Regions from separate parts of the Marinitoga sp. 1137 genome, predicted to be linked through region 2. Evidence: riboswitches for the same ligand, from Rfam matches in the RefSeq annotation. Region 2 holds a riboswitch; the other holds the start of a gene.
What was found. A riboswitch is a leader RNA that binds a small molecule or an ion and turns the genes downstream of it on or off. The one in region 2 is predicted to bind thiamine pyrophosphate.
Positions count from the first base shown of each region.

Region 1: another riboswitch for thiamine pyrophosphate. It lies ahead of thiS (sulfur carrier protein ThiS); the one in region 2 lies ahead of LN42_RS08875 (thiamine ABC transporter substrate binding subunit).

Region 1 covers NZ_CP009471.1:941,870-948,151, reverse strand. Annotated here, with positions in the region: gene thiC (phosphomethylpyrimidine synthase ThiC) at 1-1,244, opposite strand, end outside; gene thiH (2-iminoacetate synthase ThiH) at 1,257-2,324, opposite strand; gene LN42_RS04780 (thiazole synthase) at 2,327-3,094, opposite strand; gene thiS (sulfur carrier protein ThiS) at 3,087-3,284, opposite strand; TPP riboswitch at 3,340-3,450, opposite strand; gene LN42_RS04770 (hypothetical protein) at 3,586-4,155, shown strand; gene rpsL (30S ribosomal protein S12) at 4,325-4,699, shown strand; gene rpsG (30S ribosomal protein S7) at 4,712-5,179, shown strand; gene fusA (elongation factor G) at 5,200-6,282, shown strand, end outside.
Region 2 covers NZ_CP009471.1:1,857,909-1,864,190, forward strand. Annotated here, with positions in the region: gene LN42_RS08870 (DNA-directed RNA polymerase subunit beta') at 1-2,142, shown strand, start outside; gene LN42_RS08875 (thiamine ABC transporter substrate binding subunit) at 2,187-3,158, opposite strand; TPP riboswitch at 3,232-3,342, opposite strand; gene LN42_RS08880 (TetR/AcrR family transcriptional regulator) at 3,614-4,189, shown strand; gene LN42_RS08885 (radical SAM protein) at 4,202-5,647, shown strand; gene LN42_RS08890 (HAMP domain-containing sensor histidine kinase) at 5,671-6,282, opposite strand, start outside.

The sequences.
Region 1 (6,282 bases), 920 kb from region 2:
CATAGCGGACCACACATTGAACACATATTATTTTCCATTCCCTTTCTTGAACTATAGAAATTCAAAGCTTTTTCCTTATCAATTGCTATTTCAAATTGCTTTTCCCAGTTAAATTCTTTTCTTGCATGACTCATTTGATTATCTATGTTCATATGTTTTCTATTTTTTGCTATATCAGCGGAATGTGCAGCGATTTTTGTTGCAATAACACCTTCTTTTATATCTTCAAGAGTGGGGAGTCTTAAATGTTCAGCTGGAGTTACAGCGCAGAGAAAATCTGCGCCTTTAGCTGCAGCAATAGCGCCGCCAATTGCAGAGGTTATATGATCATATCCAGGTGCAATATCTGTAGTAATTGGGCCAAGAACATAAAAAGGTGCTCTATCACAAATCTTTTTTTGAAGAATAACATTTGCTTCAATTTCATCAATAGGCATATGCCCCGGTCCTTCAACCATTACCTGTACCCCGGCATTTCGAGCTCTTTTTACCAGTTCTCCAAGTCTTAATAATTCTTCAAATTGCAAATCATCAGTAGCATCATGAAGAGAACCCGGCCTCATTCCATCGCCGAGACTAATAGTAACATCATATTCCCTACATATCTCAAGTACTTCATCAAAATACTCATAAAATGGATTTTCTTTGTGATTTTTAATCATCCAGCCAACTATTATTGAACCGCCACGCGATACTATTTTTGTTATTCTTCTGGAGTTTCTCAACTTTTCTATGGTAGTTCTTGTAATACCGGCATGAATAGTCATAAAATCAACACCGGCTTTTGCGTGATCTCGAACCATCTGTATAAAATCATCTGCATCAAAATCTATTACACGTTTTTTATTCTGGACAGCTTTTGTTGCTGCGTCATAAACAGGAACAGTTCCAACCATAATATTTGAATTACGTATTATTTCATCACGAATATATGAAAGATTACCCCATGTAGACAGATCCATTATAGAATCTGCGCCAAATTTCTCAGCAATTTTCAATTTTTCAATTTCTTCTTTGACGCTTGAATATCCCTGAGAAGTTCCGAGGTTAATATTAACCTTGGTTTTTAAACCTTCTCCTATAGCTCTAATATTATCAAATTTATGATTCTTATTAACCGGTAAAACCGCATATCCTTTTTCAATTTTATTTCGTAATTCTTCTGGTGAAATTCCTTCATATTCTGCCGCGATAACCATTTCTTCTGTAATAATTCCAGCTTTTGCAAATTCCAATTGTGTCATTTAAATTCCTCCTTAAAACCAATTTACCGTTGTTGGATTATAATTTCTTGTTTTGATATAATTCATAAATTCTTTTACTGTTCTGGTATCTTCAATTTCAAATTGTTTTGTTGAATCTTTGTATAATGTATATCCTCCAACATTTGTTGTTGATCCTGCTGACATTTTTGTGGCAATGCCCAGTATTGCATTTCTAAATTTTATGCTTTCTCGAGTGGAGATATTTATATGTACTCGAGGGAAAATTAATTTTAAAGCAAGAATATAATGGATAAGTTTTTTATCAGAAATACTATAAAATTTATCTTTTACATTAAAAGCTGTTCTAATTCTTGGAAAAGATATCGAATATTCTACATTAGGATAATTCTTTAAAAGATAATCCATATGGTATGCCATCATTATAATTTCAAACTCCGGTTCATAAAGCCCTAATAAAGCTCCTATATTTATTTCTCTTACCCCAGCTTTTATGGCTTCTTCAACAGTATTAAGCCTTTTTTTGAAATCTTTTTTTGGACCAAATAAATGAACTTCTCTATATTTTTCCGGAGAATAGGTTTCCTGATACAATGTAACCCCTACAAGACCTGCTGTGACTAATTTCTCGTATTTTTCCCGGGTTAAAGAATATGTTTCTATAGAAATTTCTTTGAAAAAGTTTTTCAATATTTTTATGGTATTATATAAATACTCAAAATTAGAATTTACAGGATCTTCTCCAGTTAATATTAGAACGTGGTCAATTCCCTCGTGGTTTAAGTATAAGGCTTCCTGTTCTATTTCTTTATATGATAATTTCAATCGATGTATTTTATTAGAAGCCTTAAATCCACAATATGTGCAACCATTTATACAATAATTTGAAATGTAAAGTGGAGCATATAAAAATATAACATCACCAAAGAATTTTCTATTATTTTTTATTACTTTCTTCGCCATTGTTCGAAGATCATTATTTTGAAGCAATCCATATATGTCATTTACAGAAAAAAATTCTTTATTTAGATTAATATTATATTTGTTCTTTCTGGCTGAATTAACATAAGCAATGATTTTTTCTATGTTTTCTGAAAACATAGTTAATCTCTTCCTATATAATCGAACAATGGCGAAGATGCTTCTGCCACTTCTTTTTCTTCTGGAATTCCGGCCAGATAAGCCAGTCTTCCAGCCTGAGCTGCTAAAGAAAAGGCTTTTACCATTTTTACAGGATCTTCCGCAATTGAAACAGCAGTATTTGCAAGTACAGCATGACATCCAATTTCCATTGCTTCAGAAACATGAGATGGTTTTCCAATTCCAGCGTCAATAATAATTTTCGCATCAAATTCATTTAGAAGAATTTTTACAAGTTCTTTTGTAGTAAAGCCTTTATTTGTTCCTATAGGAGAACCAAGAGGCATTAAAACCTCAGCGCCATTTTCAATCATTTTTCTTGCATCATATAAATCAGGACACATATAAGGGAAAACCTTAAAACCTTTTTCTGTTAATAATTTACAGGCTTTTATAGTTTCCTGATTATCAGGCATTAAATACTTTGAATCATTTATAATTTCAATCTTTATCCAGTCTGTATTCATTAATTCTTTACCAGCCTGTGCAATTAAAAGAGCTTCTTCAGCGTTCCTTGCACCTGAAGTGTTTACCATAATTTTTTTTGCACTAATATAATCCAGAATACTTTCATTTAAACTTCCGTATGATGCTCTTCTCATTGCAACAGTGACAACCTCAATTTTTGCTTCTTCAATAGCTTTTTTCATAATAGAATAATCCTTAAATTTTCCTGTGCCCATAAAAAATAGATTATTTATTTCCTCATTATAAAATTTAATATCAACCACCTCCTACAACAGTAATAATTTCAATTTTATCCTTTTCCGAAATTTGAGAATCAGGATAACTTTTTTTTGAAACAATGGCTCCGTTTTTAATTACGACAATTGGTTTGTTATGAAGGGATAATTCTTCAACTAAATCTTTTATATTGGTGCTTTTACAGACCTTTTCTTTTCCATTTATAAATACCTTCAAAAAATCACCTCCTGATATAAAAAAATCTCCTGCACGAAGCAGGAGATTGATTTTTTATACTCTCTGCTCCGCTCCTTTCGCCGGTATTATCCGGATCAAGTTATGAGGGTCAGAGGTTTCCACCTCACTCTCAGCTGCGGTATCAGCAGCTCCCCTGCGGATCATAAATATTCACTTTTCATTTTGATTATATCATTAATTTTTTTAATTTTCAAGAATTTATTCAGTATAATCATAATTATGTTTAATGAGAGCAATATGAATATGATATAATAAATAAAACCAATTTTGAGGTGATTATATGTCAATAGAAATTGAAAGAAAATATATTATTTCTAATGATGAAAGTGAAGAATTAATAAAAAAGGCTATAAAGAAAATAGGTATTGTTCAATGGTATATTCGTGATGATATTAATGAAATAGAAAGATATAGGCTTTCAATAATAAAAAATAATAAAGATTATGATTACAAATGGACATACGCATATAAAGCAAATACAAAAATTGCACATGAAAAAATAGAAAAAGAAAGAGTAGAAAAACCACAGGAATTGGAAAATCTGATAAAATATAAAATGGTAGCAAAAATAAGATATATGATAAATGATAATCCAGAAATTGTTGTTGATGAATTTGTTGATTTTAATAAAATAAGGTATAATATAGAGGAAAAATTTTTACTTGAAATAGAAATGAAAGAAGAAAAAAAATATAAAAAAGAAGATTTTGAAGAAGTACTAAAAAAATTTGATATTGAAACGATAAAAGATGTTACTGAGGACTTTAAATATTATAATAATAGAATAGCAGTAGTTGCAAAAAATATTATCCTCAATGAGATTATTGAAAAAATAAAAGAAAAGTTATAATGTTATCGTACACACAAAACCGTGGATAGTACTGTAACAAAATACATAAAACTTTTTAGTTTTTGTAACTTCACAAAAAAATCACAACATTTTAATTGAAAATTAAAAAGACCTGAGGTAAAATACACTTGGTATTTTTAAAAATTCTGAAAGGAGGAATACAAATTATATGCCAACGATAAATCAACTTGTTAGACATGGAAGAAAACAACTAAAGAAAAAGTCAAAATCTCCAGCATTACAGAGCAATCCTCAAAAAAGAGGTGTATGTGTAAGGGTTTCAACAATGACACCTAAGAAACCTAACTCAGCTTTGAGAAAAATTGCAAGGGTTAGACTTTCAAACGGAATTGAAGTTACAGCATATATTCCAGGTGAAGGTCATAACTTACAGGAACACTCCAATGTATTAATAAGAGGCGGAAGGGTTAAAGACTTGCCAGGTGTTAGATATAAGATTATCAGAGGTACATTGGATGCAGCTGGTGTTGAAGGAAGAAAACAGAGCAGAAGTAAATACGGCGCAAAAAGACCTAAGAAGTAAGGAGGTAAGTAAATGAGAAGAAGAAGAGCACCAAAGAGACCGGTTACACCAGATCCAATATATAATGATGTATTGGTATCAAAATTGGTTGTTAGGGTAATGAAAGATGGTAAAAAAACAGTTGCACAGTCTATAGTATACGGTGCATTTGATATAATAAAAGAAAAATTGGAAAAAGATCCTTTAGAAGTATATCATCAAGCAGTACAAAATGTAAGACCATTAATTGAAGTAAGACCAAGAAGGGTTGGAGGAGCTACATATCAAGTTCCATTTGAAGTACCAGAGGAAAGGGCTATCTCTTTAGCTTTAAGATGGATTGTTAAAGCTGCAAGAGATAAATCAGGAAGACCAATGAAAGAAAAATTAGCTCAAGAATTAATAGATGCTTATAATGGTGTTGGAGCAGCAGTTAAGAAGAGAGACGACGTACACAAAATGGCTGAAGCTAATAAAGCATTTGCTCATTACCGCTGGTAATTTATTGAGGAGGGATTGTTTTGAAAGAGCGGTTATATGCCTTAAATAAAACAAGAAATATTGGAATTATTGCACATATTGATGCTGGTAAAACAACAACAACAGAAAGAATATTGTTTTATACAGGTAAAAAACATAAAATAGGGTCCGTTGATGACGGTACAGCAACAATGGACTGGATGGAACAGGAAAAAGAAAGAGGTATCACAATTACCTCAGCAGCTACAACATGTTTCTGGAGAGATCACAGGATTAACATCATTGATACACCCGGACACGTGGACTTTACAGTTGAAGTTGAAAGGGCATTAAGGGTATTAGATGGTGCTGTTGTTATATTTGACGCACAGGTTGGTGTTGAACCTCAGTCAGAAACAGTTTGGAGACAGGCTGATAGATATAATGTTCCAAGGGTTGCATACATGAACAAAATGGATAAACTTGGGGCAGATTTTTATAATGCAGTTCAAACAATGATTGACAAATTAGGAACAAACCCATTACCTTTACAGATTCCTATAGGAGCAGAATCTGATTTTGAAGGTGTTGTTGATCTTGTAAAAATGAAAGCAATATATTGGGTTAGTGAAGATGGATCAAAATTTGAATACAGAGATATTCCAGAGGATTTAGTTGCTAAAGCAGATCAATACAGAGAAGATTTAATAACAGCTATTTCAGAATATGATGAAGAAATAATGGAATTATTCTTTGAAGGAGAAGATATTCCAGAAGATAAAATAAAAGCTGCAATAAGAAAAGGAACAATTGAAGGTGCATTTGTTCCAGTAGTATGTGGAACATCATTTAAAAACAAAGGTGTTCAACCTGTATTAGATGCAATTGTTGATTACTTACCTTCACCGCTTGATTTACCGCCTGTAAAAGCATATGATGCAAGAACAGGTGAATTTGTAAGAGAACTTGAACCAGATGAAAATGGACCATTTGTTGCTCTTGCATTTAAAATCATGGTGGATCCATATGTTGGTAAGCTCACATTTGCAAGGGTATATTCAGGAAAATTACAAAAAGGAAGCTATGTTTTAAATACAACAAAGGGTAAGAAAGAAAGAGTTTCAAGATTAATGTTCATGCATTCA
Region 2 (6,282 bases):
GAAAAGACAATAGCGGACGTTACAGAAGTAACAAGTAAAGAATTTAGAAAATATCCATTTAATCCTGTATGGATGATGGTTGACTCCGGTGCAAGGGGTAACATTGACCAGTTAAAACAGCTTGCAGGTATGAGGGGTCTTATGGCTGATCCATCAGGTAAAGTTATTGAGTTACCTATTAAATCAAACTTTAGAAATGGTCTTTCTGAACTTGAATTCTTTATTTCAACACACGGAGCTAGAAAAGGTTCTGCAGATACAGCATTAAGAACATCTACAGCAGGTTACCTTACAAGAAGACTTGTAGACGTTGCACAATCAATTACAGTAACAGAACCAGATTGTGGAACATCAAAGGGTATAGAAGCAAGAGAATTAATAGCAGACGGATTGAGAATAGAAAAACTTGCAGATTATCTCTTTGGTAGAGTACTTGCATCAGATGTTGTAGACCCTGTAACAGATGAAATAATTGTAAATCCAACAACAGGAAAGAAATATGTAAAAGATGTAATGTTAGATGAAGAAGATGCAGAATTCCTTGCAAATTACAGATCAACAATTCCTGTTTATGAAGTACATGAAAAATTAAGCGTAGATAAAATCAATCTTTACTTATACAATATTCTCAATAGTGATGTCCTTGTTGATGGAGAATTATTATATGCAAAAGGAACAGTAATAGACAATGATATAATAGTTTCATTAAAACAGCATAATATAAAAGAAGTTGATGTAAAAGAATATAAAGTAGTTAATTTCGTTCATGTAGGTGATGCAATTAAAGTTGAAGATGAAAACGGAAAGATTATCACACTTGCAAATTATCAGGAAAAAATTGATGCTGATACAGCAAGAAAATTAGAAAGATATAATATAGAAACAATAGAGGTAAGACCTTCAATCTATGTAAGATCAATCTTAACCTGTGAGGCAGAACATGGTGTTTGTGCTAAATGTTATGGTATGGATCTTTCAAACCACAAAATAGTAAATATAGGTGAATCTGTAGGTATCATAGCAGCACAGTCTATAGGTGAACCTGGAACACAGCTTACAATGAGAACATTCCATACAGGGGGTATTGCTACAGCAGGTGATATTACCCAGGGTCTTCCAAGAGCAGAAGAATTATTTGAAGCAAGAAAGAACTTAAAAGGTCCTGAAGCAGAATTCTCAACAGTAAAAGGTATAGTAAGAAAAGTGAACAGAGATGAAAAAGGAAGACTTGTAATTATTGTTGAAGATCTAAAAGGAGAACTATATACATATATAGCAGATCCTAAGGTTAAACCAACAGTAAATGAAGGTGACAAGGTTGAACCTGGCTACAGATTAACTTCAGGTAATATAAAACCAAGAAGATTACTTGAAGAGCTTGGTGCGGAAGTAACCTTTGATTACCTATTAAAAGAAATTAAAAAGATATATGCTGAACAGGGTGTTGAAATTCACGATAAACACTTTGAAATAATAATCAAACAAATGTTCAACAAAGTTGAAATAACATATGCTGGAGATACAGACTTTATGCCAAAAGACCTTGTAAACCTCAAAACAGTTGAAAAGGTAAACAAACAAATCTATGAAGCAAATAAAAAGGTTGAAGAAAACAGAGAAATGGCAATAGGTAAAAAATTAGCAGAAAAAATCATTGTAAAAGTTGATGAAGAGAATGAAACAATAGGAGAAATAGGAGATACAGTAACAGAAGAATTATTAAATAGAATAATTGCAGCTGGAATAAAAGAAATTGAAGTATTCAAATCAGAACCTCAATTACTCGAAAATGAAGATGAAGAAATTAGGCTTGTTGGAGAAAAAGAAACATTATTAATTGCGCCAAAAGAACCAGCAAGATACGAAAGAAAACTTTTAAGAATAACAAAATCATCTCTTGAAAGAGAAGGTTGGTTAGGTGCAGCATCATTCCAGCAAACAGTTCAGGTATTAACAGAAGCAGCATTAGAAGGAAGAGAAGACTACTTATTGGGATTAAAAGAAAATGTTATAGTTGGACAGCCAATTCCAGCTGGAACAGGATTAAAAGCATTCTTAGAATCAGAAATCTCAATATTCGAATTACCAACATATCCAACAGAAGATACAAAAACAGATGAAAGCGAAAGCGCAGCATCATAATAGATAATAAAAAAGGCTCGGATTTTTCCGAGCCTTTTTTGTAATTAATACATAATTTCTTCCCATTCATCTAACCAATTTTCAAGATTCTTGTTCAATTCTTCTGAATCTATTGTTAAAACCTTTTCAGGAACAAGAGCATACTTAAATGCTTCAGGAAGTTTTACGTTAGTTACCGGGAACATCCACTGATTTAAAGGCACTTCTTTTTGAAAATCATCAAACAATAAGAATTCAATAAATCTTTTTGCAAGCTCAGGATTCTTTGTTCCTTTTACAATACCAGCGCCTTCTATTTGTATATAAGCTCCCTCTTGAGGAATAAAAGCTTTATACTTGGTGCTCTTATAATAATAATATGAATAAGCGCCATCTGTAGCATAACTTACCATCATAGGCGCTTCACCAGCTTCAAATTTTGCAAAGGCTTCTCCCCAACCTGGTGTAACTGTTAGTATTGCTGGTTTTAACCTTTTCCAGAAATCTTTCCATTGATCTTTATATACTGCTATTGTCCATAACAAAAATGCCTGACCTGTACTGGAAGTTCGTGGATCCTGAATAATCAATTTCTTTTTTAACTTTGTTAAATCTTCAAAACTTTTAGGAACGGATTTTAATTTTTCTGGATCATAAACAATAGCAATTGCACCATAATCATATGGAATTAAATGATAACTTTTATCATAGATTAAGTCATCTTTTATCTTTGAAATATTTAAAGGTTTATATGGCATTACCAGATCTTCATTAATGGCCAACACAGAAAGCGACTGATCAAGACCAATAACTACATCAGCCTTTGGATTTTTCTTTTCAAGTTTAAGTCGTGAAAGCAAAGTTCCCCCGTCTCCAAGAACAACAACATTTACATCTACGTTATACATATTTTCAAATTTCTGAATAACCCCTTTCTTAATCCAGTCCAAACTGTCATAAACATAAACAGTTAGACTTTTTGCAAATAGCCAAGAATATAATAATAAAACACTTAAAAAAACAATACCCTTTTTCATGCACTCACCTCCAAATAATAAATTATAATTTTTAAAAGAAAAAACGCCTTCCGGCATGGAAGGCGTGATTGAATTATCCTTTTTACCGCACTCCCTACGCCGGTATTACCCGGATCAGGTGCTGGGGTCTAAGGCTTCCACCTTAATCTCAGCTGCGGTATCAGCAGCTCCCCCGGCGGGTTACTGTATTAACTTACAATTTTATTATACTCATCAATTACTAAAAAACTGTATAAATTAATAATTTTTAGAAACATAAAGGTTAATTTTTCTTGAAATATTTGACTGTATAGTCAGTCAGTTTTTTGATATATAAAATATCGGATATCTCTATTTTTAAGGTAATAGTAAATTGACCGTTCAGTTTTATGACTTTTTATGTCATAATTGAAACAAAATGAAAAAAGTATTATAATAATATTGACCGAACAGTCAGTCATGTATGAGGTGGTAATATGAATAATGACCGTAAAGAAAATTATAAAGAAGCTAAAAGAAAAAGCATAGCAGAAAAAGCTCTTAATTTAATAATAAAAAAGGGATTGTCCAGTTTTACCATGGATGAAGTAGCAAAAGAGGCTGGAGTATCAAAAGGAACATTATATCTATATTTTGATAGCAAAGATTCATTAATAATAACGGCATTTTCCATACTTGTTGAAAGGTTAAAAAAATCACTTGAAATTATGATTCCTGAAAATACTTCAAAAGAAGAAAAAGCACGTGCAGTAATAAAATTATATGTGAAAGTATTAAAAGAATTTCCATCAGATGATTTATTAAGATTATTTGAGATATTAATTAATTCTATACATAATAAAAATAGAGCTAAAGAATTAACCAATTTATTTCATGAATATTATTCTCAACTATTTGAAATGTGGGAAGAATTTGTGCCGTCAAAAACCGCTGCAGTTGTTTTACAGGCTATGTTTGATGGTATAAGTATATATAAATCTGTTGGAGTTGAGTTTAAAGAAGGGGAATTATGTGAAGCTTTTGAATATATAATAGGAAAAATAATTTCATAAAGGAGGGATTTTATGAAAATCCTTGATAATATGAAAAACATGATGATGAAACAGGCTTCAAAATTGGTAACAAATGTTGTTAGAAACTCAGAGGTTGAAGATCTTGCAAAATTATTGAGAACACTGGAAAAATTTGCAAAAGAACCAACAAAAAGCGGTTTAAGGAAACTTGCCGAAGGCGCTGAAAGAAAAGATCCAATGCTTGTAAAATGGTCAGAGTTATTCAAAAAAGCCAGTCCAAAAGTTGTAGAAAAGATAATAAACAATCTTATTATCAATGAATTTGCAGTTGGTGAAAAGGTAAGGCAGGAAAAAATGCATGAATATGAAGTTGTTCTTCCAAAACTTGCTGTTATAAGTCCAACGTATGCATGTAATTTAAGATGTGTAGGTTGTTATGCAGGACTTTATGGTCATAAATATCAACTTTCAAAGGAAGAAATATTTAGCGTAATAAGACAATTCAATGATCTTGGAATATACTTCTTCATAATTACCGGCGGTGAACCATTTATTTATCCTTACTTATTCGATGTTCTTGAAGAATTTAATGACTCATATTTCATGATTTATACAAACGGTACATTAATAGATGAAGAAAAAGCAAAAAGACTTGCAGAACTTGGAAATGCAACATTATCCGTATCTGTTGAAGGCTTTGAAGAAATGACAGATTGGAGAAGAGGAAAAGGTGTATTCAAAAAAGTATTAAATGCATGGGAATTATTAACCAAACATGGAGTAATATATGGAGCTTCAATTACTGCAACAAGAAAGAATCATGACCTAATTACAAGCGATGAATTCTGGAACTTCTTAAAAGAGCACAATGTTGCATATGCATGGATATTCCAGTTTATGCCTGTTGGAATGGATCCAACAATGGATCTTGTTCCTACACCAGAACAGAGATATGAAAGATTCCTTATAACAGAAGAAAAGAGACTTAATGGAGACTTTGCATTTGTTGCAGACTTCTGGAATCACGGATTCTTAACTCATGGTTGTTTAGCAGCTGGTTCAAAATATTTGCATATTAATGCAAAAGGTTATGTAGAACCATGTGTATTCCAGCAATTTGCAGTAGATAGCATTAGAGAAAAGAGCATTATAGAAATATTAAAATCACCATTCTTTGAAGCATATAAGAGAACAATACCATATTCAAACAATCTCTTTAGACCATGTCCAATTATAGACAATCCACGAGTATTAAGATCAATGGTAAAGAAATTCAATGCAATTCCACAGCATTCAGGAAGCGAAAAAGTCATAACAGAATTGGCACCAGAACTTGATAAACTTGCAGAAGGCTGGAAAGAATATGCGGATAAGTTATGGTATGAAAAGGGATATGCAGAAAAATATCCAGCAAAAAGAGGTATATATAATTATGAAACACGTATGAGAAGATATGCAGATAACGAAGAAAAACTTGCTCTTGATAAAAAAGCATAATAAATAAAAAACAGCTGAGGTATTTAAACCTCAGCTGTTATTTTTTGTGGGAATCTCAATTCAATAGTTGTACCTTTTCCAACTTCAGATTCAACATGAATCCTTCCCATTAGTTTTTCGATTAAACGTTTTACAATTGCCAGACCTAAACCACTACCGGGTTTATTTTTAGCCAATCTAACAAATGGTTTGAATATATCATTAAGTTTGTCTTCTGGAATTCCAGGACCTGTATCTTTTACCACAATAACAAACTCTTTTGTTTTATTATCAAATGAAATATGAACATTTACATATCCCTCGTCAGTATATTTTATAGCATTTCCAACGATATTTACAAGTATTTGCTTCATCTTTAATGGATCGGTTTCTATCATCTCAGGGATATTATTTTCAAATTTAATATTTAATTCCACTTCTGGTGAAAGTTGTGGCTCAACAATAGATATTGACTCATAAACAAGGAATTTCAAATGAACCTCAGTAAAGTTCATTTCTTCTTCTCTATTTAATTTATTAAAGGTTGATAAATCAGAAATAAGGGAGTTCATATGTTTTGAGCTGAGATAAATACGTTTTACAAGATCGAAAATTTCTTCTGTTGTTAAATTATCCTTTCCCCTTAAAATACTTTC